One region of the Kitasatospora sp. NPDC049258 genome, then DNA from elsewhere that is predicted to be linked to it. Evidence: riboswitches for the same ligand, from Rfam matches in the RefSeq annotation. Region 1 holds a riboswitch; each other region holds the start of a gene.

Region 1 (6,821 bases):
GGACGGGTCGGCAGTCATACGCCACAGCTATCAGCTCGTCCGTGCGAGCGCGACCGACTTTTGCGACATGTCCGGTCGAAACCGCTCGCGCGGCGGGCGGCGCGTACCGGCCTCCCGCACGCTCCCGGAAACGGCGCCCAGGCCCGCGGACCGGCCCCGCCGTGCGGCCGAAACCCACCCGGCCCGCGGCGGAACACGACGGCCGAGCCGCCCCACCCCGTCGACGCCGGGCACGACCGGTGGATAAGGTCGGACCCCATGGCTGGCAGAGAGCCGGGCGCACCGCCCCAGACGACTGCGACGGGCCCGGCCGCTACGGCCGCGGAGCCCGCCGCGGCGCTGCTGCGCGCCAAGCTCTACCGCACCCGCCGCCGCATCCGCCGGGCCGGTGTCGACTACTTCCGCGGGGACGGCGCCGACTGGCTCGCCTTCACCGCCTTCCTGCTCGCCATCCCCCTGCTGGTGCTGCTCAACGTCTGGATCCCCGCCTGGGTCCCGCCGACCGCACTGGTGCTGCCGATCCTGGCCGGTGCCATGCTGCTGCGGCCCGGCACCCTGGTCCTGCTGTACGGCGCCGCCGCCCTCGGCCTCTCCACCGAGTCACTGATCCACACCGGCGAGCGGGTCGCCAGCGACCACCCCGAGGAGTACGTCTACGGGGTCACCCCCGGTGCGGCCCTGGTGGTCGGCGCGGTCGGGGTGGCCGGGCTGCTGGTCGCCCAGTTCCGCAGCCGGGTCGGGGTGCCCTGGCGCGGCGGCGGCTCGATGCTCTTCGACCTGCGCGAGCGGATCCGGGTCCAGGGCCGGATCCCGGCCCTGCCCGAGGGCTGGCACGCCGACATGGCGCTGCGCCCGGCCGGCGGCCAGTCCTTCTCCGGGGACTTCGTGGTGGCGGCCCGCACCGGCCCCGGGCGCCGGGTCCTGGAGGCCGTCCTGGCCGACGTCTCCGGCAAGGGGATGGACGCCGGCTCGCGGGCCCTGCTGCTCTCCGGCGCCTTCGGCGGCCTGCTGGGCTCGCTGCCGGCACACGAGTTCCTGCCCGCCGCCAACGGCTACCTGCTCCGCCAGGACTGGGAGGAGGGCTTCGCCACCGCCGTCCACCTGGTGCTGGACCTGGACACCGGCGAGTACGAGCTGCTCTCGGCCGGCCACCTGCCGGGCATGCAGCGGCTGGCGGGCGCCGGCCGCTGGGAGGTCCAGGAGGCGGAGGGTCCGCTGCTCGGCGTCTACGACGGGGCCAAGTTCGACGGCGTGCGGGGCCGGCTCGCCCACGGCGACGTGCTGCTGCTGTGCACCGATGGCATGGTCGAGGTGCCGGGCCGCGACCTGACCGAGGGGATGGACCGGCTGATGGGCGAGGCCGACCGGCTGGTGGCCGGTGCCCAGTTCGGCAGCGGCAGCCGGGGAGTGGCCGGCCGGCTGATCGAGTCGGTCGCCAAGGACGTCAACGACGACCGGGCCGTGCTGCTGCTCTGGCGGCGCTGACGCCCGTCCGCCCGGTGGGCGGCGGCCCCGCGCTGTCAACCGCGAGTGGTGATCTTCGGCCATTCCCGGCATCCGCGCCGCCGCAGTGGATCACAGTGCGGGCGGCCTGCCGGTTTGCCGCCCCGGGGCCCTGCCCCGCGCGGGTGGCGGGGAGCCCGTCGACGCACCGTCAGAAGGCCTCCGCTATGGTCTCGGACGGCGGAAATTCGTCCCACATCGCGGGATCTTGCTCCTAGGCTTCCGACAAGTCCTTTACGGAGTCCGCACGAGCGACCACACTGAGTCCGGGTGGGCTGGTCGAGACTCGGGGGATGGGGGGCGAATCGTGCGCCACGCGGCTGTCGTCTGGCGACCTCGGGTGCCCCTGTGGCGCTCCGGTCGCGGCGGGACGGCCTGTCCGCCAGGGACCGTCCGGTTCCGTCTTGAACCCGCCATGAAATGAGGAAGTGAGTCCGGGTGGCCTTCTCCGTGTCCGCGCTGGTGCTGTTCGGCATCATCGTCGTCATCTTCATCCGTAACAAGCAGCTGAAGACCAGCCACGCGATCATCGCGGCGCTGTTCGGCTTCATGGTGAGCCAGTCCACGGCGGCCAAACCGATCCAGGACTTCCTCACCCAGCTGGCCTCGACGATCTCCTCCGTCGCGGGCTGAGTCCTCCCGGGTCCGCTGTCGAGCCGGTCGGCGCCGGTGCCGCCCGGCGCTTCGCCCTGCCCGCGTGCGGCCGACCGCGGCCCGTCCTCGGGCGGGCAGCGGGTGCTGCTGGTGCTGCGGGTGGTGGCGGTATTGCCTGTGGTATCGGTACTGCGGATGCTCGTGGGGCCGGTGGTGTTGCGGGAGCCGGCGATGCCGCGGGGGCTAGCGGCGCTGCGGCTTCGGCCGGCGCAGCCGGGCCAGCAGCCCCGGCCGCCGGGCCGTGACGGTCGGCGCGGGCACCCCGGCGGGCTTCGGCGGCTCGGCCGGCTGCTCGGCGACCTCGGCCACCAGCAGGATGAACAGCCTTGCCCAGCACAGCCGTTCGCCGCGGGGCCAGTCCAGCGCGCGGAGCGCGGCCGAGGCGCGGTCGCAGACCACACCGTTCACCCGGACCTCCGCGACGTCCTCGCCCGCCCGGCCGCCCAGGAACAGCTTGACCCCGTTCACCTGCGGCCCGGTCAGCTCCGGGCGCAGTGGCTCGGCGAGCGCCGCGAGCGGCTGATGGGCTGCCAGCCAGTTGGCCAACTCCCCTGAACCGAAGCCGAACACGGCGGCCGGCCCCTGCACCGCGTGCCAGCCAGGCAGCTCCACCGACCGGTAGTGGTCGCCGTGCTCGCCCCGGCGGTCGAGCAGTTCGACCACGGCGGTGGCAGTGGTGGTCGCCCACATCCGGACGGCGTTGTCGAGCTGCTCCTCCTCGGTCCGCCCGAGCCCGGCCGCGCAGTCCCAGACCACCGGCCCGTCGGCGCGGCCCAGTTGCAGCACATAGCCGAGGTCGACATGGCCGGCACCGCCGTCACCCGGGTGCTCGCGGACCGCGACGGCGGTGCTGCCCGGCCCCCGCAGCAGCTCGCCGTCGACGGTGAACCCCTGCCCGAAACGCGCCATTTCGCGGATCACGCTGCGCTGTATGACGTCCAGTCGGTGCTGCGGGCCCACAGGCCGGCTCCTAGCTCGAAGCGGTGGGGTGGAATCGAACAGGGCTGAGGCTATCGGCCGCCGCCCGCTCCCGGGAAACCCGCGCGCGGCCGTCGGCGCCGGGTCTCGCACCCGTCCGGTGGGGCGTTCCGGCCGGCCTCGGCGGTCGGCGCGGCCCCCGCGGGGGTGACCGGAGTCACGGAAGGCGGGGGTTTTCGTGCCCGTGGGTGAATTCTCGGCCACGGAATGCGATATCGGTGACGACCTGCGGCCGTGCATTCACCAGGGGTGAGGAATTCGGCTGCGGTGGGCCCTGTGGCCACAGCGGAGCGTGACCTTCGTCCCTGTTGATCTTATGTCCCTTTAGTTCCTTACGCACCGTCACTTGCTCCGTACACGCCTCATGGGTTTTGCTTCGTGACCTGCCCGGCAAACGCCGGGTGGGGCCACCGGGTGGAACGCCGAGTCCTGCCGCTGCCCGGGGTCGACGCACACCATCCGTGCACGGCAGGAGCGGGGGACCCAAGGTAAGTGCCGTTTCCGGAATTCCGGTGCGGCTTGGGGTGAAGCCGTGTCTTTTTCACGGCCGGGCGATCTCCCGTCCGAACCCGACAGCTCACCTCGTAGGCGTCGGAGAGGAACCGCTCAATGTCCGGTAAGGGCAAGCACCGTCGTCCCCGTCTGTCCCGTCTGACCCGAATTGCCGTCGCCACCGGTGTGGTCACCGCTGCCGTCGCGCTTCCGGCCACCGCCGCCTCGGCCCACGGCACCTCCGCCGACGCCCAGGGCACCGTCTCCGCCTCGGCCGAGCAGGCCGCCGCCCCGGCCGCCCCGGCTGCCGCGCAGGCTCCTGCCGACCACACCTACCAGGTGGTCCACGGCGACACCCTGTCCAAGATCGCCGCCGCCGAGCACGTCGACGGTGGCTGGCAGAAGCTGTACCAGGACAACCGCCAGGTCGTCGGGGGCAACCCGAACCTGATCTTCCCGGGCCAGAAGCTGACCGTCGGTGGCCAGCAGGCCGCCCCGGCCGCCGCCCCGAAGTCCGAGGCCCCGGCCGCGAAGGCCTCGCGCTCCGAGCACCGTGCCCCGGTCACCCAGGCCCCCAAGGCCGAGACCCCGAAGCCGGCCGCCCCCAAGCCGGCTGCCCCGAAGCCGGCCGCCCCCAAGACCGAGGCGCCCGCCGCGTCCGCCCCGGCCGTGGCCCCCGCCACCTCGGGTTACGTCGCCCCGGTCAACGGCCCGCTCGGTACCCCGTACCACCAGGCCGGCTCCAACTGGTCCTCCGGCTACCACACCGGTGTCGACTTCGTGGTGGGCACCGGCACCTCGGTGAAGTCCATCGCGGCCGGCACCGTGGTCTCGGCCGGCAACGGCGGCGCCTACGGCAACGAGGTCGTCATCAAGCACGCCGACGGCAAGTACTCGGAGTACGCCCACCTGTCCTCGATCGGCGTGTCGGTCGGCCAGACCGTCACCGCCGGCCAGCAGATCGGCCTCTCCGGTGCCACCGGCAACGTCACCGGCCCGCACCTGCACTTCGAGGTCCGCACCGGCCCGGCGTACGGCTCCGACATCGACCCGGTGGCCTACCTGGCCGCCCACGGCGTCAAGGTCTGATCCTCGGGATCGACGCCCACCGCCACACCTGCCGCAGGCCCGACCCAGGACCCCAAGTCCCGGGCCGGGCCTGCGGCATGCCCGCAGACACCGGCTGTCACCTCAAGACGCCCGCACGGGCCCCCGGCCGAGGCCGGCCCACCGGCCCCCGAAAACGACTGCGGCCCCTGCCCGGCGAGTTGATCGCCGACCAGGGGCCGAGGTGGTGGAGCGGGTGACGAGAATCGAACTCGCGTGACCAGTTTGGAAGACTGGGGCTCTACCATTGAGCTACACCCGCCTGCGTGCAGTTGACGGTACGTCCGACTGTACGCGACCCCTCGGCCGGGGTGCGGCCGGGAGGACGGGGCTAGCGTACCTGGTCGGGGCGGTGGAGCGCACGTCGCTTTCGCTCCGGCGGGGGGTTGATAATGCGCCGGGCCGAGGGAGGCCGCCGTGTACTCTTCCTCTCGGCACTACGGGGTGTGGCGCAGTTTGGTAGCGCGTCCGCTTTGGGAGCGGAAGGCCGTCGGTTCGAATCCGGTCACCCCGACATCGTGTGCGGCAGGGTCTCGTCCGGTGGACGGGGCCCTGTTTCGTCGTCCGGCCGGCCGTGCGCGGACCGGCCCGCCCGGTGCTCCGGCGGGGGCCCGCGGCAGCGCCCTGGCGTCGGGCTTTCGCGGTACCGGTAGGATGGGCTGCTGGCGGTAGTACCTGTGGCATGCTCGCAGGTCAGCCGCCCGAGGGCGAGGAGTCACGCTCACCGTCCACCCCAATACGGGAGATGCAGCTCCAACCGCCCATCGCCCGTCTCGCCAGCTCGCTCGGCCGTTCCCGGCCGTACCGGGTCGGCGGAGACAACCAGACCGCAAGCCCCTAGGAGACCTAACCGTGAAGAGCGCCGTCGAGACTCTGAACCCGACCCGGGTTCGACTCACCGTCGAGGTGCCCTTCGAGGAGCTCAAGCCCAGCCTCGACGCGGCGTACAAGAAGATCAACCAGCAGGTCACCGTCCCGGGCTTCCGTAAGGGCAAGATCCCGAACAAGGTGATCGACCAGCGCTTCGGCCGTGCCGCGGTGCTCGAGGAGGCCGTGAACGACGCGCTGCCGCGCTTCTACACGCAGGCCGTGGACGAGGGCAAGATCGAGGTTCTCGGTCAGCCCGACATCACCGACATCGAGGGTGTCGAGAAGCTCGCCGACGGGGGTGGCCTCAAGTTCACCGCCGAGGTCGACGTCCGCCCGGAGATCGCTCTCCCGGACTTCTCCTCGATCAGCGTGGTCGTCGACCCGGTCGTCGTCTCCGACGAGGACATCGAGAAGTCGCTGGAGCAGCTGCGTGAGCGCTTCTCCTCGGTCAAGGACGTCGAGCGCGCCGCGGGCGCCGAGGACGTCGTGGTCGTGGACCTCGAGGCCAAGGTCGACGGCGAGGTGCCGGAGGACGGCACCGCGACCGGCGTGAGCTACGAGATCGGCTCCGGCCGCCTGCTGGACGGCATCGACGAGGCCGTCATCGGCCTGTCCGCCGGTGAGACCAAGACCTTCACCACCACCCTCAAGGGTGGCACCCAGGCCGGTAAGGACTCGGAGGTCACCGTCACCGTGACCGCCGTCCAGGAGAAGGAGCTCCCGGAGCTGGACGACGAGTTCGCCCAGCTGGCGAGCGAGTTCGACACCCTGGAGGAGCTGCGTGCGGACTCCCGCAAGCGCCTTGAGCGCATGAAGGAGTTCGACCAGGCCACCCAGGCCCAGGAGAAGGTCCTGGACGAGCTGCTCGGGCTCGTCGAGATGGACTACCCGGAGAAGCTCCTCAAGGACGAGATCGAGACCCGTCGCCACAACCTGGAGCACCACCAGCTGGAGCCCATGGGTCTGAACCTGGAGACCTACCTCGCCACCCAGGACAAGTCCCTCGAGGACTTCCTGGCGGAGACCGAGGAGCAGGCCAAGAAGGGCATCAAGACCCAGTTCGTGCTGGACGAGATCGTGGCGAAGGAGGAGCTCGGGGTCAACCAGGAGGAGCTCACCGAGCACCTGATCCGCCGCGCCGCCGGTTCGGGCCTCACCCCGGACCAGTTCGCCCAGCAGGTCGTCCAGGGCAACCAGGTCCCGCTGCTGGTCGGCGA
Region 2 (6,821 bases), on a different contig from region 1:
CCTCCGGGCCACCGCGGCGGCCCGAGCCGATGATGGGCCCGACTGATGATCGTTCAGCGGTAGGGAGGTCGGGCCCGTGCGGGAACGCGCAGTCCAGCTGGGGCGGATCGCCTTCGGCCTGCTGGCGGCGGTGGCCCTGTCCATCCAGGGCTACCACTCCGTCGGCGCAGGGGCGCCGCTCACCAACTTCTTCAGCTACTTCACCAACCTCAGCAACATCGGCGGCCTGCTGGTGCTGCTGACCGGCGGCGTGCTCGGGCTGCGCGGCCGACCGGGCGTGCCGGACGAGATCCGCGGCGCGATCGTGCTCTACATGACGATCACCGGACTGGTCTACGGCCTGCTGCTGTCCGGCTACAGCCTCGGCCTGCTGCTGCCGTGGGTGAACGACATCGTCCACCGGGTGATGCCGGTGGTCTACCTCGCCGACTGGCTGCTGATGCCGCCGGCCGCCCGGCTCGGCCGGACCACGGTGCTGAAGTGGCTGGTCTTCCCGCTGGTGTACCTGGCCTACACCCTGCTCCGGGGGCCGCTGGTGGACTGGTACCCGTACCCCTTCGTGGATCCGCGGCTGCCGGGCGGCTACGGCCGGGTGGCCGGGGCCTGCACCCTGCTGCTGGCGCTGTTCGTGGCGGTGGCCGCCGCCCTGGTGTGGCTCGGCAACCGGTTCGGCACCCCCCGGGCGCCCCGGGCCAGACACGCCAGGACCGCCTCGGGGGCGACCACCGACCCCACCTGACCGGCGCCACCGACCCCACCCGACCGGCGCCACCGACCGGCCGAACCTCACCGACCCGGCCGACCTCGTCGACCTCGTCGACCCGCGCCGGCGCGAACCGAGGGAGCACCACCGAGATGGGGCTGACCAGCCACAAGGTGCTGGCGATCGCCGCGGCGGCCGCCGTACTGGCGGCGACCGCGACGGTGCGCGGCTGGCCGCGGCTGGCCGGGCCGGGCCGGCGCGCGGTGGCCGGCCGGATCGGCGCGCTGCTGGCCACCCAGCTGGCGATGCTGCTGGCGCTGGCGCTGGCCGCCAACAGCTACTTCTCCTTCTACGGCAGCTGGGACGACCTGCTCGGCACCCCGGCGGGCGGCCCGGTCACCGTGACCACCGGTACCCCGGGAGGGGAGCTGCGGGTGCTGGGACGGGAGCCGGTCCGGGGCGGCGGCGCGGTCGGCCGGGAGCCGGGTGCCTCCGGCGAGATCCAGGCGGTCAAGATCGCCGGCCCGCGCTCCGGGCTGAGCACCGACGGGTACGTCTACCTGCCGCCGCAGTACTTCCGGCCCGAGTACGCCGGCCGCCGCTTCCCCGCGGTGGTGGTGATGACGGGCTTCCCGGGCGACGCCCGGAACCTGATCACCCGGCTGAACTACCCCGGCGCGGCGCTGCGGCTCAACCTGGCCGGCCGGATGCCGCCGACCGTGCTGGTGCTGCTGCGGCCGTCACCGGCGATGCCCGCCGACACCGAGTGCGAGGACGCCCCGGGCGGCGCGCGCGCCGAGACCTATCTGACCCGCGACGTGCCGGCGGCGGTCGCGGCGGGTTACCGGGTCTCGCCGGATCCGCGGTCCTGGGCGGTGATGGGCAACTCCACCGGCGGCTACTGCGCGCTGAAACTCGCCATGCGGCACCCCGAGGTGTTCCCCAGCGCCGTCGCGCTCTCCGGCTACTACCGGGCCGCCGAGGACGCCTCCACCGGAGACCTGTTCGGCGGCAGCCCGCGCCGGCGCGAGGAGGCCGACCTGCTCTGGCGGCTGCGCCACCTGCCGCCGCCCGGCATCGCGGTGCTGCTGGCGGGCGCCGAGCGCGGCGACGGCGACTACCTCGCGGACACCCGGGCCTTCGCTGCCGCGGTGCGCGCCCCGATGTCGCTGGCCACCGCCACGGTGCCGGAGGGCGGCCACAACTTCGGGACCTGGGGGCGGCTGCTGCCGGCCGCGCTGGAGTGGCTCGCCGGCCGGCTGCGGGTCAGCTGACCGGCTGGAGCTTGCCGGTGTGCAGCTCGCCGACCCGGCCGCCCTCGCCCTCGTACGTCCAGAAGACCCGGACGGTCAGCGCGTTCAGGTCCATCACATGGCTCACGGTGATGCCGCTCGCCTCCGTCCAGCTGACGAAGTAGAGCTGCGGGCCCACCTCGGCGACGTGCAGCCGCACGTCCTCCCACTGTCCGGCCGACTCGCCGAGGCCCTCCCAGCGCAGCCGCGTCCCGTCGGCGGAGTAGGAGTTGCGGAAGGCGGCGCCGTTGTCGACATCGAACAGGTACGTACGTCCGGCGAAGCCAGGCAGGGGCGCGGTCATCTCGGGAGTGGTCCTCTGAACGCTCGGCGGTGGCCGCGGCCGGGGCTCCGGCCGCACCACCAACCTAGCGGACGCGCGGGCGCCGCAGGCCGATCAGGCCGGCTTGAGCCTGCCCCGGGGCAAGGTCCTAGATTCCAGGTGTGACGGACGGAGCGGAGCGGTTGCTCACCATCGGGGCCATGGCCCGCCGCAGCGGGCTGACCGCCAAGGCACTGCGCCACTACGACCGGGTCGGACTGCTCCGGCCGGCCGAGGTGGACCAGGAGACCGGCTACCGGTACTACCGGGTGGAGCAGGTGGCGGCGGCCCGGCTGGTGCGGGAGCTGCGCGCGGTGGACCTGCCGCTGGAGCAGGTGCGGGAGTGCCTGGCCGCGGGCGGTGGCGAGCCGGTGCGGCGGCTGCTGGCCGAGCACCGGCGGCGCCTGCAGGCCCGGCTGGACCGGCTCCGCGGCGCCGTCCACCGGACGGATCATCTGATCGAGGAAGGGATCGACGCGGTCATGGGCGACGAGCAGCGGGAGGCGGCGGCCCCCGCCGACGAGCGGCAGCTGGCGGTGGACCTGTTCAACGGGGTCTGGCGGCTGCTGGAGCGGGAGGACCGCTCGGTCGAGGAGGACGACCGGATGGTGCACATGGCGCACGCCTCGCGCCACCACTGGGGCCAGGTCGGCACGGCGGTGAACCTCGGCCGGGGCGAGTGGCAGTGCTCACGGGTGTACGCGGCGCTGGGCCGGGCCGAGCCCGCGCTGCACCACGCCCGGCGCGGGCTGGAGATCTGCCGGGCGAACGGGATCGGCGACTGGGACCTGGCCTTCGCGTACGAGGCGCTGGCCCGGGCGGCGGCCGTCGCGGGGGAGAAGGAGCAGGCCAGGGCCTGGACCGAGCAGGCGCTGGCCGCCGCCGAGGAGATCGCCGCCCCGGAGGACCGCGAGCTGGTGCTGGCCGATCTGGAGACCGTCCCGGGGCAGCCCCGGTTCTGGTGAGCCGGCCCCGGGCCGGGGCCTCGGGGCGGGTGTGTGAGGGACGTCTCGTTGTCCGTGTGCGATCCGTCTGCCTAGCCTGCACGGGATGCCCGGCTGGGCAGACCCGCCGTCGGGACGCCTAGTCCTGTCCACCCGGAGGCGGTCACTCGAGCACCGTCATGGACAGGAGCGGGGGAACCAGGTACGTGCCGCGCTCCACCCTGCCCCGGGGCAGGACGCGCGGCTTGGGGTGAAGCCGCACCACAGGCGGCCGGGCAGCCTCGTGCCCGAACCCGACAGCTCACCTCGCAGGCGTCGCAGAGGAATCCTCCATGCGACTTTCCCCCACCCCCGCCCGCCTCGGCCTGCTCGCGGGCGCCACCGTGCTGGCCGGCGTCCCGCTGGTCGGCCAGGCCCAGGCCGCCAGCCCCACGGTGACCCAGGACCGCCTCGGCCCCACCGCGATGGCCGCCGGCACCGCCGCCACGGCCAGCCTCACGGTGCACTCCTCCGGCTGCTTCACGGCCAAGACCCTCGGCGTCGGCGTCCGCGACGCGGCCGGCCACAACCTGGACTTCCCCGGCAATGCCTCCAACGTGCAGATCTGCCCGAGCGGCACCACCTTCACCAGCGCCGCCCGGACCCTGCCGGCCGGTACCTACACCCAGTTCGGCTTCTGGCAGGACACCGCGAACGCCTGGCACAACCTGCCCTCGCAGACCCTGACGGTCTCGGCGGCCGGCACCACCACGCCGACCCCCGCCCCCGCCCCGACGCCGGCTCCGACGCCCACCCCGGCCCCGACGCCGAGCCCCGCCCCGTCCACCGGTGCGCCGGTCGCGGGCAAGTCGCTGACCTGGTCGGACGAGTTCGACAGCCTGTCCAAGACCCGCTGGACCACCGACAGGAGCAGCTCCTACCGGTACGGCAACCACAACCCCGACGACAACAAGCTGGACTGGCTGAGCCCGAGCGGCGTCAGCGTGTCGGGCGGCGTGGCCACCTTCACCGCCAAGCCGAGCGCCAACAAGCTGGAGAACGGCAAGCAGGCCTGGGACACCGGCCTGCTCACCACCGAGTACTCCGGCGAGGGCTTCCAGGTGAAGACCGGCGACTACGCCGAGACCCGGGTCAAGCTGCCCTCCGGCTCCGGCGCCTGGCCGGCGCTGTGGACCTGGAAGAACGGCAACGGGGAGATCGACTCCTTCGAGTACCACCCGGACAACCCGAACCTGCTGGAGCTGACCAACCACGTCAAGTCCGGCTCCAAGTACTTCACCGACGCCAACGCGGTGGCCAAGGACAAGTGGGTCACCATCGGCACCTACTACGGCGCCAACTCGGTCGACTGGTACGTCAACGGCACCAAGGTCTTCTCCGACAACACCGGGGTCGGCGCCAACTGGTCCGCGTACCTGATCCTCAACCTGTCGCTGAGCGCCGGCCAGTACCACCCGGCGCCCACCGGCACCGCGCCGATCACCTTCGCCGCGGACTACGTGCGGGTCTACCGCTGACCGTCACGGTGACACGCTCAGCGTGAACGGGGTGCCGTTGTCCGCAGCGTCGCGGTCGTCGGCACCGACCACCTGGAGGTGCCCCTCGGCCCGTGTGCCGGGGGGCACCTCGCGTGCCGGCCCGGTGGCGCCGTCACCCGCCTGGACACCTCGGACCTCCCACCGCTCGCACTCTGGCCGATACTCACAGTAGCGAGCCGAGTGGGACGAGCTGAGGAGGCACGGGTGTCCGAGCGGGTGCTGAGCGAGGTGAGCGGACGGATCGCCGCGGACCGGGAGGACGGGTTCGTGGCGTCGTACCGCGCCCTGATCACGGCCGAGCTGCCGGCGGGGCTGCTGCGCACCGAACTGCTGCGCGGGCCGGACCGGCACTGGCGGGTGCAGAGCCTGTGGCGGGACATCGGCGCGCTGGAGGCCGTCCGGGCGGACCCGAAGATGGCCGCCGCCCCCCGGCTGTTCCGTGAGGCCGGGACCGAACCCGACCTGGCCGTCTTCCTGCTGACGGCACAGGCGGGCGGCGCCGGCTGACCGTCAGGGCGCGAGCACCTGGCCCAGCCGGGAGGCGATCTGACGCATCACCGGCACCAGCGCGGCGCTGCCGGCCGCTGCCTCCAGGGCGCGGATCCGGGCCTCCGGGCCGGATACCGAGAGCGCGGTGGGGGTCGGCGCGCCGGGCACCGCCACCGCGATGCAGCGGACGCCGATCTCCTGCTCCTGGTCGTCCACCACGTAGCCGACCTCGCGGGCGTGCGCCAGCTGGGCGAGCAGCTCCTGAGGGTCCGTCACGGTGTACGGCGTGTGCGCCTGGAGCGGCTGCGGACCGAGCAGCGCGCGGGTCTCCTCCTCGGGCAGCTGGGCCAGCAGGGCCTTGCCGACCCCGGTGCAGTGCGGCTGCACCCGGCGGCCGACCTCGGTGAACATCCGCATCGAGCGGCGGGACTGCACCTGGCCGACGTAGACCACCTCGCCGCCCTCCAGCACCGCCAGGTTGGCCGTCTCGCCGGTGGCCTCCATCAGCTCGGCCAGGTAGGGGCGGGCCCAGCTGCCGAGCAGCCGGCCGGAGGTCTCGCCGAGCCGGATCAGCCGCGGGCCCAGGGTGTAGCGGCGGGCGGTGTCCTGGCGGACATATCCCTGCTGGACGAGGGTACGGATCAGCCGGTGGATGGTGGGCATCGGAAGGCCGGAGGTGGTCGAGAGCTCGCTCAGGGTCGCGATGCCGCCCGAGTCGGCGAGCGCTTCCAGCAGCTGGAAGGCGCGCTCGACGGACTGCACGCCACCGGAGGCGCGCTCGGTGCCTGTCGGTGTTGCGGCGGGGGTGCTGGCCACCGGCGTTCCCTTCACTGTGCGAGGAGGAGTAGAGTCCCAGCGATCTAGCTCAACAAACCGTTGAAATTCTGTATCGCGGAAACTACTCTCCACCCTACAGAACGAAACCCGCCGGTAGGTGGGTTCGGATCTGGGAAGTTCCCACCGGAGCTCCCCAAGCTTTCACAACCGTCCAAGGAGTGTCCTGCCCATGGGTGCAGATCAGGGACCTGACGGCGTTTCCCCCGCCGCCCCGGTCGTCACTGTCGCCGGTCCGCGCGTGTCCCGCGCAGAGGAGGTGCTCACCCCGGAGGCGGTCGCCTTCGTGGTCGGCCTCCACCGTGCCTTCGAAGGTCGCCGGCAGGAGCTCCTGACCCGACGAAAGGCCCGCCGGGCCGAGATCGCCGAGGCCGGGACGCTGGATTTCCTGCCCGGGACCGCCGAGGTCCGGGCCGGGGACTGGCAGGTGGCTCCCGCCCCCCGCGCGCTCCAGGACCGCCGGGTGGAGATCACCGGGCCGACCGACCGCAAGATGGTCATCAACGCGCTCAACTCCGGCGCCCGGGTCTGGCTCGCCGACTTCGAGGACGCCACCGCCCCCACCTGGGAGAACGTGGTCTCCGGGCAGATCAACCTGATCGACGCCTTCGAGGGCCGGATCGACTTCACCTCCGAGGCGGGCAAGGCCTACACCCTCAAGCCCGCCGCCGAGCTCGCCACCGTGGTGGTCCGCCCCCG
Region 3 (6,821 bases), on a different contig from region 1:
TCAAGGTCGGCCTGGACCTCCAGGGCCGGGTACTCGCCACCTGCCTGATGCTCGCCCGGCTGGTGATGCCGCTCGGCTACCTGGTCACCGGCCCGCTCACCGACCGGGTCTTCGAACCCCTGCTCCGCGCCCCGCTCTCGCCGCCCGGCCGCCTGCTCGGCGCCCTGCTCGGCACCGGCCCCGGCCGGGGGATGGCCGCCGTGGTCGTCCTCACCGGACTGGTGGCGCTGGCCTGGACGCTGGCGGGCTACTGGTACCGGCCGCTGCGCGAGGCCGACGACTCGATCCCGGACTCCGGGCCGCCGACCGCCGCCCATCCGGCCACCGCCGCCCACCCGGCCGACCCGCGGGAATCCTGATGCTCACCCACCCCACCAGACCCGAGCACGTCCTGTTCACCGCCGCCGACCTGGAGCCGCCCGCGGCGGGCCTGCCGCCGGCGGCCCGCGGCCATGCCGACGCGCTGCGCCGGGTGCTCGACTGGGCCCGGACGTACCTCACCGAGCCGCACCCCGAACTCGGCCGCGACGGCCCGGTCTGCCCGTTCGTCGGGGCCTCGCTGCGGGACGGGCGCTTCCACCTGGCCCTGCGGCCCGGCCGGCCCGCCGACCGCGGGGAGGTGGCGGAGGCGGTCGCGGTGTACCGGGACTGGTTCCTACGGCTGGCCGCGCCGGGCGCACCCCGGGCCCAGTTCACCACCGTCCTGATCGTCTTCCCGGACCTCCCGACCGCCGAGGCGCCCGGGCTGATCGACCGGACCCAGCTGGAGCTGAAGGGCGAGTTCGTCGAGGCCGGCCTGATGCTCGGCCAGTTCCACGACCTGCCGCCGGACCAACCCGGCCTGTGGAACCCGGAGTTCCGGCCGCTGCGCAGCCCGCTGCCGATGCTGGTGATCCGGCACATGGTGTCCACCGACCTGCCGTTCCTGCTCGACGACCCGCGCCACCGGGCCGCCTACCGCCGGCTGTTCGGCGGCCGCGAACCGGACCCCCGGCGCCGGGTGCCGTCCTGAACGGGCCCCCGGCGCCGGGCGGTGGCCGTCAGGTGGCGATGCCGCAGTACTGCTGCTGCTTGCCGATCACCCGGTAGACGCAGTCGGCGGTCTCCACCAGCCGCAGCACCGCCTCGCGGTTGCGGCTGGTCTCCCGGCCGATCACCTCGTCGGGCGGGTAGAAGCCGCTGCTGCCGTTCGGGCCGGGGTACATCTCGAAGGTGTAGGCGAAGACCCGGTGCACGCCCCACAGCCAGTCGTCGATCGCCCCGTCGGTGATGTAGAGGTCGCTGGACTGCTCGGGGGTGTAGCCGTTGGTGCCCGCCATGCTGCGGCCGAGGGTGGCGAAGGTGTTGTACTCGTCGGCGGTCATCCCGGTGGCGGTGTTGGCGGTGGTCCAGCCGAACGGCCAGAGCACCAGCTGGCTGTAGGTGTGGAAGTCGATCGCGGCGGTGATCTGCTGCTTCCCGCCGACCACCCGGCTGCGGACGAAGTCGGCGACCACCTTGGTCTCCTTGGCGGACTCCGGCGCGCTGCCCCGGTAGGTCTCGCTGGAGGTGGAGCCGGAGGAGCCGCCGCAGCAGCCCCACTTGTAGTTCCAGTTCCGGTTGAGGTCGGTACCGGCGCTGCTGCTGCCGGAGTTGGGCTGGCGGTCCTTGCGCCAGCTGCGGTAGCGGCCGGTGGCGATGTCGTACTCGCCGCCGTCCGGGTTGAGGTCCGGGACCACCCAGATCTCGCGGCTGTTGACGGCGCCCGCGATCCGGCTGTCGGTGGCGTACTTGTCGCCGAACTCGTGCAGCAGGTAGAGCGCCATCTCGACGGTGAGGTGCTCGCGGGCGTGCTGGTGGGCGGTGAACAGCACCTCGGGCTCGTTCTCGTCGGTACCGACGTTGTCGCTGATCTTGATCGCGACGATCGCCCGGCCCTCGTACGAGGTGCCGATCACCCGCTTGCTCATGATGTCGGGGTGCGCGGCGACCACGGCGTCGATGTCGGCGGTGGCCTCGGCGTAGTTGTGGTACCCGGAGTCGGCGGACGGGAAGTCCGTCACCGCGCCCGGTGCCTCCTGCGCCTGCGGCGCGTCGTCCTGGGGGCCGGGCAGCGGTGTGGGCGCCCAGCCGAGCGCCCGCAGCCGGGCGGTCTCGGCGGCGTCGGCGGTGACCACCACCGAGTCGGTGCGCACGGCGTCCACGGAGGCGCCGGTGGCGGCGATCGCGGTGCGCTCGGCGACCGTCCGGGGGCCCTGGACGACGTACTGCCGGGCGCCGTCCGCGGCGACGGCGGCGCGCTCGGGGCCGGCCGCCCTGGCGGAGGCCTGTGAACTGAGGGGGGACGCGAGAGCGAGGGCCAGCAGCACGGCGGTGGCCGCGGCGGGCTTCCCTCGGCGGGGCAGTCGCATGACTGTCCTCCTGTGGGGGTCCGTAGGGGACGGAACGGGGGAGGAACTGCGGCGCGCGCCAGCATGATGGTCCGTCAATGTCATGCTTACGTCAAGACCTCCCCGAGCGCCCACCGCCGAGGCCGTCCGCCCAAGGGCGCTACGGGCCGTTCGCGAGGGACCGTCACCGTGCCGGCTTCCCCCGGGGGCGGGCGAAGACGTCCTCGACCCGCATCGGGAACGGTTGCTCCGTCGCGCGCGCCGGTATCTCTTTCAGGTGGGGCCGAGGGTCCAGTAGACGAGGGAGAGGGTGGCCATCGAGACCAGGGTGGAGGAGAGCACGCTGTCGCGGGCCAAGGCGGTGCTGAGGCCGTACTCGCGGGCGTAGACGAAGGCGTTCTGGGCGGTGGGCAGGGCCGAGCAGAGGACCACCGCGAGGAGTTGGGGCCGGGGCAGGTGCAGGAGGAGGGCCCCGACGGCGAGTGCGGCCAGGGGCTGGACCAGGGTCTTCAGCAGGACCGTGACGCCGACCTCGGCGCGGCGGCCGGCGGTGGCGCGGTCGCGGCGGCCGTGCAGCGACATGCCGAGGGTGACCAGGGCGGTCGGCACCGCGGCCGCGCCGAGCAGTTCGCCGGGGCGGGCGAGGGTGGGTGGCAGTGTCCAGCCGGTGGCGGAGAGCAGTGCGCCCAGGGCGGAGGCCAGGATGATCGGGTTGCGCAGCGGCAGCATCAACAGCCGGCCGCGCCGGGCGCCGCGCTCGGTGCCCGCGTCCAGCAGGGCGAGGATCACCGGGGTGACCAGCAGCACCTGGAACAGCAGGATCTGCGCGACGAACGAGGCGTCACCGAGCACCTGAAGGGCCACCGGGATGCCCAGGTTGGCCGAGTTGACGTAGCCGGCCGCCATGCCGCTGATCGCTTGGTCGGCCGGCCGGCGGTCGAACAGCCGGCGCGCGGCCAGCACGCCCAGGCCGGTGGCGAGTGCGGTGCCGGCCGCGAAGGCGAGCATCGCGGTGTTGGCGAAGGAGTCCAGCCGGGCCTTGGCGAGCATCGTGAACAGGGCGGCCGGCATCGCCACGTGGAACACGAACCGGCCGAGCACCGCCTCCGCCTGCGGACCGAGCAGCCCGGCGCGGGCGACCAGGTAGCCGACCGCGGTGAGCACCCAGATCGGCGTGAAGCCGGAGAGCAGGTGCTGCATGGAACCTCGGGTCGTGATCGTCCGGTACGGGCCGCCGGCAGCAGTCTGCCACGGCGGCCCGGGACGCTCCCGGGCGGGGCCGGCGACCGGCCGGCCCCGCCGTACGGGCGGTTACGGCAGGGTGAGGACCTGGCCGGGGTGGATCAGGTCGGGGTTGACGCCGACCGTGGGGGAGTTGCTCCGGTACAGGTGCTGCCAGCCGCCCAGGGTCAGGCTGTCCGAGATCGTGGAGAGGGTGTCCCCGGGGGCGACCGTGTAGGTGGTCGCGGGCGCCGGCTGGGCCGGGGTCGTCGCGGCGACGGGGACGGTGGCGGCCGGGTCCGTGGTGGCCGTCGTGGTCGGCGCCGCGGTCGGGTCGGGGGTGGCGGTGCCCGAGGCGCCCGGGACGGGCAGGTCGCCGGTGGTCGGCGAGCCGGTCGGCGAGGGGGTGACCGGGGTGGTCGCGGTCGGGTCGGGGGTGGTGACCGGCGGGGTGGCCGTGGGGTCGCCGGTGGGCCGGCCGGTCGGCTGCGTGCTCGGCTGGCCGGTCGGCTGGGTGCCGGGCTGGGTGGTGGGCTGGTCCGTGGTGGCCGGCGGCACCTCGCCGACGGTGCTCGAGCCCGTGCCGTCGGTCGGCGCGGCGGGCTGCGGGGTGAGGTACGGCAGCACGAACTGCGGGACCACACCGCCGTCGCCGCGGACCGGGGTGCCGGAGCTGGGCGCGGGGGTCGGCTCGGGCGTGGCCGTGGGCGCCGGGGTGGGCGCGGCGGGCAGGCCGGCGGCCGGGCCGCAGCTGGGCCACAGGCTCGGGCCGTGGCCGGCGAGCAGCCGCTCGGCGACGGTGATCTGCTCCGCCTGGGTGGCGTGGTCGGGCTGCGCCGCGAACTCGTCGCCGCCGTACGCGACCCAGGTCCGCAGGGTCAGCCCGAGGCCGCCGTAGCGCCCGGTGCCCGGGTCGACCGTCCAGTTGCCGCCGGTCTCGCACTGCGCGACCGCCTGCCAGGTCTCCGGCGTGGCGGCGTGCGCCCCGGTCGCGGTCAGCAGCGGCAGCGCGAGGCCCACCCCTGCCACTCCGGCGGCCGCGACGGCGCGATCGGTCTGGGTGGGACGGCGGTGACGACCGGAGCCCGAAAAGACCATCAGATAATCCCTCTCCGCACGCCTGCGAGGTGAGCTGTCGGGTTCGGACCGGGAGGTGGCCCGGCCGCGCAGGGCGCGGCTTCACCCCAAGCCGAAGGGGGATCGGCGCAGAAACTGGGTCCCCCGCCCCTGCCCAGGGTCTTTCGGTCGTCCCGGTCGCGCGGTGGGCAGGGTTGGGCGTGCCGTGCTTCGGGAGCTCGCAGCAGCGAACTGATCGGGAGATTAGAGGGATCAGTACCTCAATAACAAGCCTGCATACTGAGCATCACACAATCATCACGGTTGGCTCGGGCGTTGCTGTCCGAGCCCGGTTCACCCGGTGTCAGAAACACCCTTCGGCCGCACCGGAGGTTCGACGGCGCACGGCCTCCGGGAGCCCCATCGCATCGAACAGGGCCAGCGACCGGCGCCGGTGCTCCGCTGCCTCGGCCGGGCGTCCGAGCGCGCCGGACGCCCGGCCGAGGCCCTCCGCCGCGTGGGCCTCGTGGAAGCGGTGGCCGATCCGTACCGCGAGGTCGAGCGCCGTGCGGTGGTGCTCGGCCGCGGCCCGCGGGTCGCCCAGGTCGAGCCGGATGTCGCCCGCGACCCGGTGTGCGGCGCAGGTGAGCGAGGGGCGGCTGATGTCCAGCAGGACCTCCAGCGCCCGGCCCACCCGGGCGAGCGCCTCCTGCGGCCGGCCGCGCGCCCGGTCCAGCTCGGCCAGTTCGATCAGCGAGTGCGCCTGGCCGGCCCGGTCGTCGAGCCGGCCGCCCCCATGGTGATCAGGCCGACCATCCTGCCGTAGCGCTCACCGAGTTCGTGGTCGATCTCCAGGGAGAGCGCGGTCGAGTGGAGCGCCCCCTCGTAGTCGCCCGCCATCACCTGGACCTGCCCGCGCAGCCAGAGCGCGATCGACTCCTCCCGCCGACGGCCGCTCTCCCGAACCGCCGCCAGCGCCCGGTCGAGGTGGTCGAGCGAGTCCCGGTGGTCGCCCAGGTGCAGGCCGAACATCGCCACCCGGATCCGGGCGTCCGCCTCGCACCGGCGGTCGCCGGTGGCCCGGGCGAGCCGCAGGGCGCGCCGGCCGCAGTCGACGGCGAGCGCGAGCCGGTCCCCCCCAGTACGCCACCCCCAGGTTGGTCAGGTTCGCGGTCTCGGCGTCCCGGTCGCCGGAGCGCCGCGCGGCCTCGATGGCGATGGTGTGGGCGGCGACCGGCTCGTCGGTGTGACGGTGGTAGCGGAGGTAGTCGGCCAGATTGTTGGTGATCAGCCAGGCGTGGCTCGCCGCGCCCGCGTCGGGCGCGGCCCGGCACCGTCAAGCTCACCGTCGGCTACACCGGCAAGGGCGACACCTGGCGCTACACGCTGGCGGACACCCACATCGACAAGAAGATCGCCGACATGCCGCTCTGCACCACCCCGTCCCCGTCCCCGACGCCGAGTTCGTCGGTGTCCCCGAGTTCGTCGGCGCCGCCGAGCGGCTCGCCGAAGCCCAGCACGTCCGTCCCGCCGTCGTCCAGCGCCCCGGCCCCGACCACGCCGACCCCGACCACGCCGACCCCGAGCACGCCGACCCCGAGCGGCTCGGCCACGCCCGAGAAGCCGAAGCTGGCCGAGACCGGCGGCGGCAGCAGCGGCGGCCTGATCGCCGCGGTCGGCGGCGGCGCGGTGCTGGTCGGCGGCGGTGTCCTGGTCGCGGCCCGGCGCAAGGGCCGGCACGGCAACTGACCGGCAGGACAGGTGGGCTGGACGGCCGGCGGGGCGACCCCCGCCGGCCGTCCGGCATTTCCGGGCAAACCGGTGAACCCCCGCGGTGGCCCCGGCCGTCGTCCCAGGTGAGGCCCCGTCCGTACGGGCCCCGAGGGCACGCGAACGGAGAACTGCCGCATGGGAAATCGATCCGGTCACGCGAGGCACTCAGGCCCCGGCCTGCGGCCCGCGCTGGCCCGCCACAAGGTGCTGGTCGCGGGAGGAACCGCCGCACTGCTCGCCGCCTCGGTGCTGGCCGTCTCCGCACAGGCCTCCGGCCCGCCCGCCGCACCGGCTGCTGCCGCCACGGCCGCCGCCGCGACGCCGATCGCGGTGCAGGAGTGGCTGTACCCCGGGCCGGCCGGTTCGGTGACCTGCAGCGCCCCGGCCGAGTATGCGGACGGG
Region 4 (6,821 bases), on a different contig from region 1:
GGCCGTCCACCACCAGCGGCATGACGGCCAGCGCGACCAGCCCGGTGCCGCGTCCGACATTGGTCCCCGGGTAGTCGGCCCGGGTCCGCTCGGGGCTGAGCAGGACGGTCTCGCGGCGGCGCAGGGCCAGTGCGGCCGGCAGGTCGCCGGCCGGGTCGACCAGGCTGTAGCGCTCGTGCGCCCAGGCGGGCAGCCCGTGCGAGGCGGCCAGCCGGAGCATCCCGTCGGAGTCCAGCAGGTAGAGGGCCGAGCCCTCCCCGGTGATCCAGGTCGGGCCCTCGGCGAGCACGGTGGCGAGCAGTTCGGCGGCGCTGGTGCAGCGCAGCACCAACCGGACGCAGCGCAGCTCGGTACGGGTGGCGGGGCGGGACGAGGTGAGGTCCATCGAGGCTACCCGGCCCTTCCGCTCGTCGAACCGCCCTTGCCTGGTGTGAACATCTTATGGACGTCCTGCGTGCCCGGCTGGTTGCGCCGACCGCCTCCGCGGCCGGGACGGGTGGCTACTGCCCGTCGGACTCGCCGTACGGCTCCTGCGGGCGGGCCGGGACGGGGCGCAGCGCCCGCAGGCCCCGGACCACGGCGAAGGCCCGGCCGAGGTGGCCGCGGACGGTGACCTCGGGGTGGCCGGGGGCCGGGTGGTGGGCGCCGCGCTGGGCGGGGAGGAGGCCGGTGGCGGTCCGGTCGGGCTGCACGGTCTGGGTCATCTGTCCACGTCCTCCGTGATGCCGGTGTCGCGCCGCCGCCGAGGCGGGCGCGGACCGGCCGGTTCCCCCCGAACCGCAGGAGACGTTCGGGTACCAGCCAGTGTCACCCGGGGACTGTGACGGAACGGTCTCGAAACTCACCCGAACCTATACCGGCAACCGGTCGTCCGAGGTCAAGTGCCGGTCAACTCCGGTCGGGCGCAGGCGGAAGCGGAACAGGAGGACGGAGCCGGACAGCACGAGGGCCACCCGGCGGCCCGGGTGGCCCTGGCGGTGTGCGGCGGATCAGGCCGGGAGCTGCCCCGGCAGGGCGTTCAGGCCGTCCAGGTCGGGGCTGCCGCCGGAGACCGTGCCGAGCAGGTCGACGGGTACGTCGGGGGCGGTGACGGCGTCCGGCACCAGGCCGCGGTCGCCGGCCGGGGCCGCGTGCGCGCTGGGGGCGGTCAGGGAGGCCACCACACCGACGGCGAGGGAGGCGACGGCGAGCATGCTTCGCTTCTTCATATCCTGCCCAACGCCGACCGGGGCCCGCAGGACACGGGTGGGGTCAGGACCGCCCCGGCCAGTTGCGCAGCCCCGCGGTCAGCACCCCGGTCAGCCGCTGCCGGGTGACCGCCAGGTCCTCCGCGCGCCGGAAGCCCCCGCCGGTGGTCAGCGAGGCGAACCCGTGCGCCATCGCCCGGACGGTCCGGGTCGCGTGCACCGCCTCCGAGCCCGTCAGGCCGTACCCGCGCAGGATCGCCATGATCACCTCGACCAGCCGCTCGCCCGCGGCCACCAGCTCGGGGTCGGCCGGCGTGGGGGACTGCGGCAGCGCCGCGTACCGCTCGGGGTACTGCAGGGCGTACTCCAGGTACGCCGACAGCAGCGCCGCCACGGCCTCGTCCGTGCTGAGCCCGAGCACCGCGGCGGTCAGCCGGTCGGCCAGTTCCTCGGTGACCCGGACGGCGATCAGCCGGCGCAGTTCGGCCAGCCCGCCGGGGACGTGCTTGTAGAGGGAGGGGGTGGCCACCGTGGCCCGGGCGGCGACCGCGGCGAGGGTGAGGGCCTCGCCGCCCTGGTCGTCGAGCAGGGCCAGGGCGTGGCCCACGACGGCGGCGGGGGTGAGTCCGGCCCGGGGCATCAGGCGACCTCGGCCAGGAAGGGGAGCAGGGCATCGGCGGTGGCCTGCGGGAACTCCGCCATCGGGTAGTGGCCGCCGCCGTCGATCATCACCTTGCGGGCCTTCAGCGCGGCCGCCTGGCGGTCGGCCACCCGTTCCGGCTTCGGGAAGTCGGGGTCCTTGGCGCCCATGACCACCAGTGCCGGGCAGCCGACCGCGGCCGTCCAGCCGACCGGGGCCGAGTCGCCCGCGACGTACCCGCGGACGGCCGCCCGGCGGGCCGGCTCGCGGAGCATCGCGACCAGGGCGGCCCGGTACGCGTCGAAGTCGGCCGGGCGGGCGGTGGGGAAGTAGAGCTTCTGCGCCGCGCCCCACAGCGCGGGGAAGTGCACCACGGCGCTGCCGAGCGTCTTGACCAGCAGCTTCTGGAAGGCGTTCGGCGGAAGGTTCTCGACGAAGGCGTCGATCAGCACGATGCCGGCCACCCGCTCGGGCCGGTCGCCGGCCGCCTTGACCACGCTGGCGCCGGTGTAGGAGTTGCCGACCAGGACGGCCCGGTCGATGCCCAGGTGGTCGAGGAGCGCGAGCACGTCCTCGGCGATCGCGGCCGGCGAGTGGTCGGTGAAGCCGGTCGAGGACTCGCCGAGCCCGCGCAGGTCCATGGTGATCACCCGGTGGCCGGCGGCGGTCAGCAGCGGGCGCAGGTACCGGTAGGCGGCGCGCTTGTCGAGCATCCCGGGGAGCAGGACGACGGGGTGGCCGGCGGGCTGCGCCGCGGTGCCGGTGGCCGAGTCGTCGAAGGCGATCCGGCCGCCGGGCACGGTGACGTACCGGGTGCTGGCGCTGTGCATCACTGGCTCGTTCATCGCTGCCTCCTGGGCTCCTGGCGGGTGCCCGGCCGATCCGGTGGGCTCCCATAGCCATAAAGCTACGGCTAATAGCCTTAGCTGTCAAGGGGTGCCCCGGACGGGGCGCCGCAGGCCCTGGGGTAGCGTGCGGTCGGACCGCAGTCCCCGGTCCCCAGTGCCCGTGCGAGCGGCAGGAGTCGTCGTGCCCTTCATCAACGTCAAGCAGCTGTCCGGCCGGAGCGAGGAGCAGAACGCGCAGATCGTCCGCGCGCTCACCGAGGCCTACGCGGGGATCACCGGGGTGGATCCGGAGAAGATCTGGGTCGCGGTCGAGGAGATCCCGCCGACCCACTGGTCGATCGCCGGTGAGACCTTCGCCGCCAAGAAGGCGAAGGCCGCCGCCGAGGACCGCTAGGGCCTGTCCCAACCCGGACCGCGATGCCGGCCCGGCTCAGGCGCCCTCCACCCGGAACGGGTCGTGCTCCGCGAGCAGCTTGTCCAGCCGGGCCTGGTCCACCCGGCTGGTCAGCTCGTCGGCCTCCTGCCGGTCCCGGATCACCTTGGCCAGCGTGAACGCCGAGGTGATCTCGTAGAGCAGGCCGACCGCGAGGAACCCCCGCATCCAGGCGTTCACCGGGAGATAGGCGATGCCGATCGCGAGGGCCGAGCTGGCGAGGGCGAAGGAGAGGACGGCCTGGGCGTAGTACGCGGCCGTGGTTCTGGTCTGCATCTTTGCGCTCATGCCGGAAGGGTCTCCAACTCCCCTTCCGGACACATGAGTACGGATACTCATCCGCCCGGTCGCGGTCCGTCACCGCCGGGCCCGCCGATCCGGCCGAACCGCCCCGGGGGCCCCAGCGGGCCGCCAAAGTCTCGGCCTAGGCGCTTGGAATCATGGGGCTCATAGGATTAACTTTCGATAACGCAGCGCGGTACGCAACGCCGTACCCAGACGGCACCGCGCGCCATCGCTCAATCCGCGGGCACGCCTTCACCGGTGGGCCCGGGGAGCCGGGGAACCACGTTCCTTGGGGTGAATCGGCCGGGCCCCGAACCCGGCCGTAGGAGACCTTCCTGCTCCGAACCCGTCAGCTAACCCGGTCGGCGAGAAGGAAGGAAAGGAGCACGCCTCAGTGGCGTCGACGCACCCGCTCCAGGCCCCGGCCGCAGGCACCCAGCTGCTCGACCACCCGGTGGAGCAGCACCACCCGGTGGACCACGGCGCCGACGGCGCCCGGCACCGGATGCCCCGTCAGGCCAGGAGCGGCGCCCCGCTGCTCGGCGTCACCGCGATGACCGCCGCCCTCGGCGCCACCGGCTTCGCCGCCGCCGGCCAGGCCCACGCGGCCCCGACGGCGCCCGTCGTCGCCCCCGACACCACCGACCGGACCACCGGGGCCGCGCCCGCCGCCGACCCCGGCCTGGCCCTCGCCGCCCGGATCCAGCAGCAGGCCGACGGGCAGCCCACCTCGGTCGAGGAGAGCGCCCGGCTCGCCGCCGCCCAGGAGGCCGAGGCCAAGCGGGCCGACCGGCAGGCCGCGCCACGCCCCGCCGCCCTGGCCCTGCCCGTCGCGGCCTACACGCTGAGCGCGCACCACGGGCAGACCGGCTCGCTCTGGGCGCACCTGCACACCGGCGTCGACTTCGCCGCCCCGACCGGCACCCCGGTCGGCGCGGTCGCCGCCGGCACCGTGACCTCGGCCGGCTGGTCCGGCGCCTACGGCTACCGGGTCATCCAGACGCTGCCCGACGGCACCGAGATCTGGTACTGCCACCTCGCCCGGATCGCCACCGCCGGCGGCGAGGTCGCCCCCGGCACCCTGCTCGGCGCGGTCGGCGCCACCGGCAACGTGACCGCGCCCCACCTGCACCTGGAGGTCCGCCCCGGCGGCGGCGCCCCGGTCGACCCGCTCGGCTGGCTGCAGGCGCACGGCCTCAACCCGTAACGCCGTCCTCCGGCCCGGGCTCGTCTTCCGGCCCGGGCTCGTCCTCCGGCCCGGGCTCGTCCTCCGGCTCCGGCTCCGGCTCCGATTCCCGCTCCGCCAGGTACGCCTCGATCTCCTCGGTGCCCGGCTCCGGCGCCAGGTCCGGATACTCCTCGACCAGCAGCGCCGGCAGCCCGGGCACCGTCCAGTGCCCGTACAGCCGCAGCGCCTCGACGCCGACCGCCGCCTCGAAGCCCTCGAAGTCCCCGGCCAGCTCCGGCGGCATCGGCCGGCCGAGCGCCGTCAGCTCGGCCAGGTTCCGGTAACTGCGCTGCATCAGGCCCTGCTCCAGCAGCAGGCGCGCGCCGTCCGTGGCCATCCCGATCATCAGCAGCCGGGTCGGGCCCCAGCCGCCGTCCCGCTCCTCCGGCTCCAGCCCCGGTACCGCCGCGTACGCCGCCAGCCGCTGCTCCGCCGACAGCTCCCGGAAGCCGTCCAGCCAGTCGCGCACGGCGTCGAGGTCGGCCGTGTCCACGCCGTCCGCCCGCAGCAGCAGGGTGTACAGCCGGGGCCAGGTCACCAGATCGGCCCGCCGCAGCAGCCCGCACAGCACCTCGCCCTGCCACTCGGCCTCCTCCCGCAGCCGCTCGTGGCGCTTCGCGTTCAGCCGCCGCGCGGCCCGCTGGTGCTCGATCAGCGCCAGCACCGCCGCGCCGTACGCGGCCGGCTCCCCGGCCGGCTGCACGTACAGGTACAGCCGCTCGTAGAGCAGTTGCTCCAGCAGCGCCGAGTTCAGCTCGGGGAAGCCGTCGTGCATCCGGGCCCCGCTCAGCTCCAGCAGGGCCAGCACCGTCCGCAGCGCCTCCTCGGGCACGGGGGCCCCGCCCCCGTCGGCCGCCGGGGCGAGCAGGTCGGCGGCCCGGGTGGGCGGGATGAGCGGCAGGTCTTCGTCGTTCACGGGCACGTTCACCCACAAACCGTAGCCGGTGCCCGCCGGGCCGGCCGCCGCGGTGCGAACGGCCCGGGGCCGCGGGGCGGAGCCCGGAGATGGGCCCCGGGGGTGGGCCCCGGGGGTGGGGACAACCCCACCCCGGATCCGGCAGCGGACCGGATACCCGGCCGGGCCCGGCTACGGCAGATTTGAGACTGTGAGCACGGACGACTTCAAGGGGCCCGAGATGACCGCCAGCACCTCCCCGTACGGCTACCGCGACCTGGACCGCCCGGCGTTCTGGAAGGCGCCGTTCAGCGCCACCACCTACCGCGAGGTGGGCTTCGTGCTCACCGGGCTCCCGATCGCGCTGCTCGGCTTCGCCACCGTCGTCACCCTCTTTTCGGCCGGCCTCGCCCTGGCGGTCACCGCCCTCGGCCTGCCGGTGCTCGCCCTGCTGATGGTCTCCGCCCGCGGACTGGGCGCCCTGGACCGCGAGCGCACCCGCACCCTGCTGGACACCGAGGTCACCGCCCCCGCCCCGGTGCGGCCCGCCCGCCGGGGCTTCTGGGGCGCGGTCACCGCCCGGCTGGGGGACGCGGCCGGCTGGCGGGCCGCCCTCTACCAGGTGCTGATGCTGCCCTGGACGATCGCCAGCTTCGTGATCACCGTGGTCTTCCTGGTGGTCGGCTGGGTCGTCGCGCTCTACCCGCTCTACCACTGGGTCTTCAAGCGCTACCTGGACTGGCCCGGCTACCGGCTCTTCGAGTACACCGGCAGCAAGGGCGACTACCACACCTACTACATCACCTCGCCCTACCAGATCGCCGGCGTCTCGCTGATCGGCATCGCCCTGGTGCTGCTCACCCCGAAGATCGTCCATGCCCTCACCGGCGTCCACCGGCTGGCGGTCCGCGGACTGCTCGGCGCCCGCTGAGCCGCCCGGCCCCGTTCGGCGGCCACCGACGGGCGGTCCGGCGCACCCCGTGATCGGCTGGAACGGCCTTCGCGTCCGAGCCAGGAGCCCGCCGCCATGTCCGTACTGGTCACCTCCCGCCCGCTGGACGAGTACTGCGGACTGTTCGGCCTCACCCGGGCCGAACTGAGCGCCGTCCCGGGCCCGGTGCTGGACTGCCCCGGCGGCGCCGCCGGCCTGGTGGCGGAGGCCCGTACGCTCGGCTGCCGGGCGATCGCGGTCGACCCCGGCTACGCCGTACCGCCGCACGAGCTGGCCACTCGGGCCCGGGCCGGACAGGCGGTGATGGCCGCCGCCATCCGGGCCGACCCGGCGCGCCACCTCCCCCGGTACCA

The links. Region 1 has a riboswitch for cyclic di-AMP ahead of AB0K43_RS18255 (LysM peptidoglycan-binding domain-containing M23 family metallopeptidase). Riboswitches for the same ligand answer to the same signal wherever they lie in the genome.
Region 2: it holds a riboswitch for cyclic di-AMP, as region 1 does, so the genes downstream of both, AB0K43_RS01060 (glycoside hydrolase family 16 protein) here and AB0K43_RS18255 (LysM peptidoglycan-binding domain-containing M23 family metallopeptidase) in region 1, are expected to answer to the same signal.
Region 3: it holds a riboswitch for cyclic di-AMP, as region 1 does, so the genes downstream of both, AB0K43_RS08440 (transglycosylase family protein) here and AB0K43_RS18255 (LysM peptidoglycan-binding domain-containing M23 family metallopeptidase) in region 1, are expected to answer to the same signal.
Region 4: it holds a riboswitch for cyclic di-AMP, as region 1 does, so the genes downstream of both, AB0K43_RS21605 (M23 family metallopeptidase) here and AB0K43_RS18255 (LysM peptidoglycan-binding domain-containing M23 family metallopeptidase) in region 1, are expected to answer to the same signal.

What each region holds. Positions count from the first base shown of each region.
Region 1 is NZ_JBFAQT010000019.1:46,229-53,049, forward strand. Features, by position in the region: gene AB0K43_RS18235 (GNAT family N-acetyltransferase) at 1-18, opposite strand, end outside; gene AB0K43_RS18240 (PP2C family protein-serine/threonine phosphatase) at 343-1,485, shown strand; gene AB0K43_RS18245 (hypothetical protein) at 1,942-2,136, shown strand; gene AB0K43_RS18250 (DUF6348 family protein) at 2,341-3,066, opposite strand; cyclic di-AMP (ydaO/yuaA leader) riboswitch at 3,546-3,739, shown strand; gene AB0K43_RS18255 (LysM peptidoglycan-binding domain-containing M23 family metallopeptidase) at 3,745-4,716, shown strand; tRNA gene AB0K43_RS18260 (tRNA-Gly) at 4,923-4,996, opposite strand; tRNA gene AB0K43_RS18265 (tRNA-Pro) at 5,175-5,248, shown strand; gene tig (trigger factor) at 5,587-6,821, shown strand, end outside.
Region 2 is NZ_JBFAQT010000001.1:215,003-221,823, forward strand. Features, by position in the region: gene AB0K43_RS01040 (Pr6Pr family membrane protein) at 77-739, shown strand; gene AB0K43_RS01045 (alpha/beta hydrolase-fold protein) at 856-1,977, shown strand; gene AB0K43_RS01050 (MoaF N-terminal domain-containing protein) at 1,970-2,299, opposite strand; gene AB0K43_RS01055 (helix-turn-helix domain-containing protein) at 2,440-3,282, shown strand; cyclic di-AMP (ydaO/yuaA leader) riboswitch at 3,424-3,591, shown strand; gene AB0K43_RS01060 (glycoside hydrolase family 16 protein) at 3,594-4,778, shown strand; gene AB0K43_RS01065 (hypothetical protein) at 5,004-5,306, shown strand; gene AB0K43_RS01070 (IclR family transcriptional regulator) at 5,310-6,104, opposite strand; gene aceB (malate synthase A) at 6,295-6,821, shown strand, end outside.
Region 3 is NZ_JBFAQT010000007.1:117-6,937, reverse strand. Features, by position in the region: gene AB0K43_RS08460 (amino acid adenylation domain-containing protein) at 1-359, shown strand, start outside; gene AB0K43_RS08455 (DUF6875 domain-containing protein) at 359-1,012, shown strand; gene AB0K43_RS08450 (M14 family zinc carboxypeptidase) at 1,041-2,390, opposite strand; gene AB0K43_RS08445 (AEC family transporter) at 2,643-3,569, opposite strand; gene AB0K43_RS08440 (transglycosylase family protein) at 3,681-4,610, opposite strand; cyclic di-AMP (ydaO/yuaA leader) riboswitch at 4,692-4,847, opposite strand; gene AB0K43_RS08435 (tetratricopeptide repeat protein) at 5,011-5,340, opposite strand; gene AB0K43_RS08430 (tetratricopeptide repeat protein) at 5,397-5,684, opposite strand; gene AB0K43_RS08425 (hypothetical protein) at 6,026-6,376, opposite strand; partial or broken gene AB0K43_RS08420 (hypothetical protein) at 6,555-6,821, shown strand, end outside.
Region 4 is NZ_JBFAQT010000026.1:19,257-26,077, reverse strand. Features, by position in the region: gene AB0K43_RS21640 (SpoIIE family protein phosphatase) at 1-385, opposite strand, end outside; gene AB0K43_RS21635 (hypothetical protein) at 501-704, opposite strand; gene AB0K43_RS21630 (hypothetical protein) at 990-1,208, opposite strand; gene AB0K43_RS21625 (TetR-like C-terminal domain-containing protein) at 1,252-1,827, opposite strand; gene AB0K43_RS21620 (alpha/beta hydrolase) at 1,827-2,672, opposite strand; gene AB0K43_RS21615 (4-oxalocrotonate tautomerase family protein) at 2,857-3,069, shown strand; gene AB0K43_RS21610 (YiaA/YiaB family inner membrane protein) at 3,106-3,396, opposite strand; cyclic di-AMP (ydaO/yuaA leader) riboswitch at 3,631-3,776, shown strand; gene AB0K43_RS21605 (M23 family metallopeptidase) at 3,788-4,600, shown strand; gene AB0K43_RS21600 (hypothetical protein) at 4,590-5,549, opposite strand; gene AB0K43_RS21595 (sensor domain-containing protein) at 5,728-6,447, shown strand; gene AB0K43_RS21590 (hypothetical protein) at 6,544-6,821, shown strand, end outside.